One region of the Shinella sp. 838 genome, then DNA from elsewhere that is predicted to be linked to it. Evidence: riboswitches for the same ligand, from Rfam matches in the RefSeq annotation. Region 1 holds a riboswitch; the other holds the start of a gene.

Evidence for each region. Region 1 has a riboswitch for cobalamin ahead of nrdH (glutaredoxin-like protein NrdH). Riboswitches for the same ligand answer to the same signal wherever they lie in the genome.
Region 2: it holds a riboswitch for cobalamin, as region 1 does, so the genes downstream of both, metE (5-methyltetrahydropteroyltriglutamate--homocysteine S-methyltransferase) here and nrdH (glutaredoxin-like protein NrdH) in region 1, are expected to answer to the same signal.

The regions. Positions count from the first base shown of each region.
Region 1 is NZ_JARSBQ010000009.1:178,213-181,660, forward strand. It holds gene P9A16_RS23930 (MFS transporter) at 1-699, opposite strand, end outside; gene P9A16_RS23935 (cold-shock protein) at 796-999, opposite strand; cobalamin riboswitch at 1,216-1,433, shown strand; gene nrdH (glutaredoxin-like protein NrdH) at 1,686-1,907, shown strand; gene nrdI (class Ib ribonucleoside-diphosphate reductase assembly flavoprotein NrdI) at 1,918-2,313, shown strand; gene nrdE (class 1b ribonucleoside-diphosphate reductase subunit alpha) at 2,310-3,448, shown strand, end outside.
Region 2 is NZ_JARSBQ010000005.1:162,669-166,116, reverse strand. It holds gene metE (5-methyltetrahydropteroyltriglutamate--homocysteine S-methyltransferase) at 1-1,559, opposite strand, end outside; cobalamin riboswitch at 1,659-1,872, opposite strand; gene P9A16_RS17880 (sugar-binding domain-containing protein) at 2,035-2,271, shown strand; gene P9A16_RS17875 (Lrp/AsnC family transcriptional regulator) at 2,592-3,095, shown strand; gene P9A16_RS17870 (hydantoinase/oxoprolinase family protein) at 3,099-3,448, shown strand, end outside.

The DNA of each region.
Region 1 (3,448 bases):
GAACATGAGTGCCGTGAGGACGACGAGGCCGATGGCGATCGTCGCGGGCGCATGGCGTGCCGCTCCGCCCGCCTTCTTTACACCTATCCGCATTGCCGCGAACTCGGCACTGATCTGGCGCTGTTTGCTGCCGATCCAGGCCAGAAGCGTCATGGCGAGCAAGGCAAGGGCGGCGAACCAGGCGAGGCTCGGCTGCCCCAACGGCACGATGATCAATGCTGCAAAGACCGGGCCGAGCGCGCCTCCGGCCTGACCGCCAACCTGGAAGAGACCCTGGGCCAACCCCTGCCGGCCGCCGGCCGCATAGCGCGCCATACGGGTCGCCTCAGGGTGGAATATGGATGATCCGATGCCGATCAGCGCCACCGAGACAAGAATTATCGCATAGCTGTGGGCGAATGCGAGACTCAAGAGCCCGGAAAGGGTGAACATCATGCCCACGACAGGCGAATAGGGTGCGGGGTGCTTGTCGGTCACCATGCCGATGACCGGCTGCAGCAGCGATCCGGCAATCTGGAAGGTCATGGTGATCAGGCCGATCTGCACGAAATCGAGCGCGTACGCATCCTTCAGGATTGGGTAGGCAGCCGGAATCAGCGACTGCATCAGATCGTTGAGGAGATGGGTAAGCCCCAAAACCACAAGAACTGCGAGGTGCGTCCTCGGCTGCGTCGTGGGCGTGCGGATGGCGACGGTCATATCTGCATTCGAGACCGTTCGGATGCGGTGGTCGAACGCCGTGGCGACGTCCATGAACCATACGCATCCGAGGTCGTCATCGAATAGCGCGCGCTCTTAGAGCGTTTGAACGTTTTCAGCCTTCGATTTGCCGGTCTTGCGATCCTGGCCGATGTCGTAGCTGACCTTTGCGCCATCCCGCAGCGGGCCGCCGGACTGTACCGCGGATATGTGAACAAACACGTCTGCTCCGCCATTGTCGGGGGTGATGAAGCCGAAGCCCTTGTCCTGATTGAAAAACTTAACCGTTCCGGTAGCCATGGTATCCTCAGTGATCGAGCGGCACCTTGCCGCAGCATGAGCTTATTCGTCGTACGCTGGTCCGGCAACCGCTTATTCACGCTGGAATGGTGTCTGTGGAAATCTAGGCCTGGAAAAGTGCTCGCGACGAAGGGCTTTCGCCATCCGTCATGGGGATAACTTGCGTTTCGCAACCGAGCGATCGAGCTAACTGTTGACGGCGGAATTGCGTCCTATACCATATCTAGTGTTCGAGGTTCCTCCGATTCGAGAGAGTCGGAGGCTAAGACGGGAATCCGGTGTGGCCATGATGGCTGCGTCAATCCGGAGCTGCCCCCGCAACTGTAAGCGGCGAGCATACGTTCGACAAAGCCACTGAGGCGCAAATGCCTTGGGAAGGCGGACGGATGCCGCGACCCGCAAGCCAGGAGACCTGCCTCGTTCATGAACGTCCACGGGCGGGGTGTCCGGCAGGCGAGCGATGGGTTGTGGAATGATGCCGCCCCGCCGTCTCCCCAGATGCTCCGTATGAATAGCTTCGGGGTGAAGTCATGTCGAATTTGTTTCCAGTGCCTCCGCGCGAGTAAGCGGCGCCCCGCGTCCGGCCGTCCTTGAGGGCCGCCGTCTATCTATTTTCAGTTCACGAACGGTCATCGGCGGATGACCGAACGCCCCTCCATGCCCAATCGCCAGAATATGAGGAAACCATGCCGATCACCGTTTACTCCAAGCCCGCCTGCGTTCAATGCTCAGCGACCACCCGCGCGCTCGACCGCCACGGCATCGACTACAGTGTCATCGATATCTCCGAGAATGCAGATGCCTTCGCGCTCGTGCAGGGCCTCGGCTACCGTCAGGTTCCCGTCGTCGTTGCCGGTGAGCAGCATTGGGCCGGTTTCCGCCCTGATATGATCAGCGCACTGGCCTGAGGGCGGGGCGATGGGTGAGCTCGTCTATTTCTCCTCCCGGTCGGAAAACACCCATTGCTTCGTGCAAAAGCTCGGCCTTCCGGCCTTCCGCATTCCCCTTCGCGCCGACGAGGCGCTGAGGGCGCGCGCGCCCTTCGTCCTCGTCGTGCCGACCTATTGCGGCCAGGATGGCAAAGGCGCCGTTCCCAAGCAGGTGATCCGCTTCCTCAATGATGCGGAAAACCGCGCGAACCTTCGCGGCGTGATTGCCGCGGGCAACAGCAATTTCGGGGCGACCTTCGGGCTCGCCGGCGACGTCATCTCCGCCAAGTGCGGTGTGCCGTATCTCTACCGCTTCGAGCTTCTCGGCATGGATGAGGACGTCGACAACGTCAGACAGGGACTGGAACGATTTTGGACACGATGACGCTCGAGAAACCGGCGAAGACGCCGGAAATCACCGCGCTGGACTATCATGCGCTGAACGCGATGCTGAACCTTTACGATGAGGATGGAAAAATCCAGCTCGACAAGGACCGGCAGGCGGCAAAGCAATACTTCCTCCAGCACGTCAACCAGAACACGGTCTTCTTCCACAATCTCAGGGAAAAGCTCGATTATCTGGTGACCGAAGGGTACTACGAGCAGGAGGTGCTCGACCAGTATTCCTTCAACTTCGTACGCGATCTCTTCGACCACGCCTATGACAAGAAGTTCAGATTCCCGACCTTCCTCGGCGCGTTCAAGTACTACACGTCCTATACGCTGAAGACCTTCGACGGAAAGCGCTACCTTGAGCGCTACGAGGACCGCGTCTGCATGGTGGCGATGACGCTGGCGCGCGGCAGCGAGCAGCTTGCTCGCGATCTCGTCGATGAGATCATTTCCGGCCGTTTCCAGCCGGCAACGCCGACCTTCCTCAATGCCGGCAAGAAACAGCGCGGCGAGCTCGTCTCGTGCTTCCTGTTGCGCATCGAGGACAACATGGAGAGCATTGGCCGCTCGATCAATTCGGCGCTCCAGCTTTCCAAGCGGGGCGGCGGTGTCGCGCTCTCCCTCACCAACCTTCGCGAGATGGGCGCGCCGATCAAGCAGATCGAGAACCAGTCGTCGGGCGTCATCCCTGTCATGAAGCTGCTGGAGGACAGTTTCTCCTATGCCAACCAGCTCGGTGCGCGGCAGGGGGCGGGGGCGGTCTATCTCCATGCCCATCATCCCGACATCCTGCGTTTCCTCGACACCAAGCGCGAGAATGCCGATGAGAAGATCCGCATCAAGACCCTGTCGCTCGGCGTCGTTATCCCCGACATCACCTTCGAGCTCGCTCGCAACAACGATGACATGTATCTGTTCTCGCCGCATGACATCGAACGCGTTTACGGCGTGGCCTTCACCGAGATTTCGGTGACGGAGAAGTACCGCGAGATGGTCGAGGACGGCCGCATCCGCAAGAAGAAGATCAAGGCCCGCGACTTTTTCCAGACCCTGGCCGAGATCCAGTTCGAGAGCGGCTATCCCTACATCATGTTCGAGGACACGGTGAACCGCGTGAACCCCATCGC
Region 2 (3,448 bases), on a different contig from region 1:
AGCTGCTCGCCGAAATATTGCACCATGTCGTTGCGCTCGAACTCGCCGTGAACGAGCACATCGAGGCCGATCTCCTCCTGCCAGCGGATGGCGTCCTCGGTCTGCTTCTGCAGGAATGCCTCGTAGTCCTTATAGCTGAGGGCACCTTTGGCATGCGCCGACCGCGCCTTGCGAACCTCGCTGGTCTGCGGGAACGAACCGATCGTCGTCGTCGGAAACAGCGGCAGCCCGATCGCCGCCGCCTGCAGGCGCCGCCGGTCCTCGAAGGTATTCAAGCGCTTCTTCATCCCCCCGTCGATACCGGCCATGCGGCCCTGGACGAGGGGATCGGTCACCTTCGGCGAGGAGGCCCGGGCGGTGATCGCCTGCGTGGCATCGTCGACGGCTTGCCGGACGGCATCCTTGCCCGCGGCCAGGCCCCTGCCGAGGATCGCGAGTTCATCCAGCTTCTGGGTCGCGAAGGACAACCAGGCTTTCAGATCCTCGTCGAGTGCCGTCTCCAGGGAGAGGTCGACAGGGACATGCAGCAATGCGCACGACGCGGCGACCTCGATGGCATCGACCCCGCGCACGGCAACGACCGGTGCCAACCGCTCCAGAAGGGCGGCAAGGTCTGCACGCCAGATGTTGCGGCCGTCGACGACGCCGAGCGAGAAGGTCTGATCGGGACGCATAGCCGCTGCAACCGCATCAAGCTGTTCCGGAGCGCGCACCAGATCGACATGGAGGCCGGCGACCGGAAGTGCGGCTGCGGCATCGAGATTGTCGCCCAACGACCCGAAATAGGTGGTGAGCATGATCTTCAGTTCAGGAACGGCCGCCGCGAAGGCCGCGTACGCCACCTTGAAGGCATGGCGCTCGCCTTCGGTCAGGTCAAGGGCGAGGACCGGTTCGTCCACCTGCACCCAGTCCGCACCGGCGGCGTGCAACCGGCGGAACAACGCTTCATAGACCGGCAGCAGCCTTGTCAGAAGATCGAGCGGCTTGAAGGTCGCGGGACGAGCCTTGGCAAGTTTCAGGAACGTGACCGGTCCAAGCACGACCGGACGCGTATGGATGCCAAGCGTCTTGGCCTCCAGGAAATGATCGACCGGCTTCTGCCCGGTCAGCGTGAAGACCTGATCCTCGCAAACCTCCGGCACCATGTAGTGGTAGTTGGTATCGAACCACTTGGTCATTTCGAGCGCGGGAACGCCGTGGCCGTGATGGGCATGGCCGCAACCGGCGTGCCCCCCCTCCTGGCTGCCGCGCGCCATGGCGAAAGAGACAGACAGCGGCACGTCGCCGCCCTCCCAGCCATAACCCGCCGGGATTGCGCCGACCATGACCGCGGTATCGAGCACATGGTCGTAGAAGGAGAAGTCGTTCGAGGGGATTCTGGTGATCCCGCGATCGCGCTGGAGCATCCAGGCTTCCGCCCGCAGCGTCTTCGCAGTTTCAAGAAGATCGTCTTCGGTGATCCTGCCGGACCAGAAACCTTCGAGCGCAAACTTCAGTTCGCGGTGGCGGCCGATGCGCGGAAAGCCGAGAGAGCCGACCGAGAGAGTTTTGTTGGACATTGTCATACCCCATTGGTTGGTGGGGGCATGGGTAAGCGGACGCGTGCGGCCATCCCCGTCAAAGACGGACCGCAGCAACCACCGGGACACCCCGCCCGTGGACGTTGTTTCGTCTTGGCAGGTCTCCTGGCTCGCGGGTCGTCACTGCTGTCCGTCTTCCCAAGGCAGGCGCCTCAGTGACATCCTGGACAGCGGCTCACCGCTTACAGTTGCGGGGGCAGCCCCGGCATTGCCGAATGATCGGCGCACCGGATTCCCTCTTAGCCCTGGAGAGGCAGAACCGCTCCAGGGAACCACGACATCAGGACTTCATGGTATCCAGGCCGGATTGTCAATAGACATAAAGAAATACTTATGCCTTTATGTATTTTTATCACCCTGGAACTGCCCACCCCCCGAGGGCCTGAGCGTGGTGCAAGTCACCGGCGCATCTGCGGGAAACCGGGAACTTTCCGCGGAATTCTGCGCGGCCATCATGGTGCGATCTCGGCGCCGCCGCGGTCTTGATTTGCCGCTTCATCGACGGCGAGGACGGCAGAATACCGACGATTTCGACAACCGCGTCATCGGCATCGAACTCGACGATCTGCTCAGCCTCCCGCGGCGACTGTGCGTGGCCGGCGACGCCAACAAGACGGATGCTATCCGTGCCGTGCTCAACAGCGGCCATGCCACCCATCTCTTCACCCACATGGCATCCACCGAGCAGTAGCTTCAGGATCAGGCACCCGACGAGTGGTGACAAGCACCAAGCGCGGATGGCAGCCGTGCTGGGGTCGCCCCACCTCAGCACCGCCTAGTGCGCTCGCCTCCCTTGACAGAGATCCCCTCAAAAGGATCAGCAAACCCTAGCGCGCCTCCCAGACGACACGTCATGGCACTCTGCTAATTTCCGATTCGGCAACAAATCGTACTTCAAGGACCATATTCGGGTCATTTTCGGAAAAATTCACCCTATGCGGCTGAAATATTCTTGACACAATTCCGTTTCGGAAATTTACTGCTTAAAACAGGCCGAAATGGAAACGCCCCATGACACAGCGTTATGTCGTTGACGATCTGGACCGCGAGATCATCCGTTATCTCTCCGAGGACGGGCGCCTCTCGGCGGCAGAAATCGCTGGCCGGATCGGCAGCGTCTCCGAACGCACGATCCGTAATCGCATCGCCGCCCTGCTCCAGGCGAAGATGATCGTGATCGGCGCCATTCCCGATCCCGTGGCGCTCGGGCGCGACGTGCAGGTCGAGCTTCTGATCGAGGTCGAAGCCGGCAAGATAGAAGACGTTGCCATCCAGCTCGCGGAGTACGAGGAGATCGGCTACCTGGCCGCGACCAGCGGCACAGCCAATCTCAGCGCCTCGCTCTTCGTCGCCGATCACGCGGCGCTTCTCGAATTCATGGATCAGGAACTGGGCAAGCTGCCCGGCGTCAAACGCGTGACGACTTCGGCGGTCCTGCGGCTCTACAAGGTATTCGGCACGAGAACCACCGCGATCGGCCGCGGCACGGACCTCGGCGGCAAGAAGAAAGGATAACCCATGTTGCGCATTGGGGTGGATGTGGGCGGGACCAATACGGATGCGGCACTGCTGCGCGGCACCGATGTTCTGGCAACGGTGAAGGCCTCGACCACGGCGGACGTGACCTCTGGCGTCGGCGCGGCAATCCGCACGGTTCTCGCCGAAGCGGGCATCACCGCCGCCGCCGTCAACGCTGTCATGATCGGCACGACGCATTTCCTCAACGCCGTCGTCGAAGGGCGCCATCTTGAAAAGGTCGGTGTTCTCAGGCTTTGCGGCGCAGCGACGCGCTCTCTGCCGCCGATGATCGACTGGCCCGACGCCCTGCGTCCCATCGTCGAAGGCGGCGCAGCCATGGTGGGCGGCGG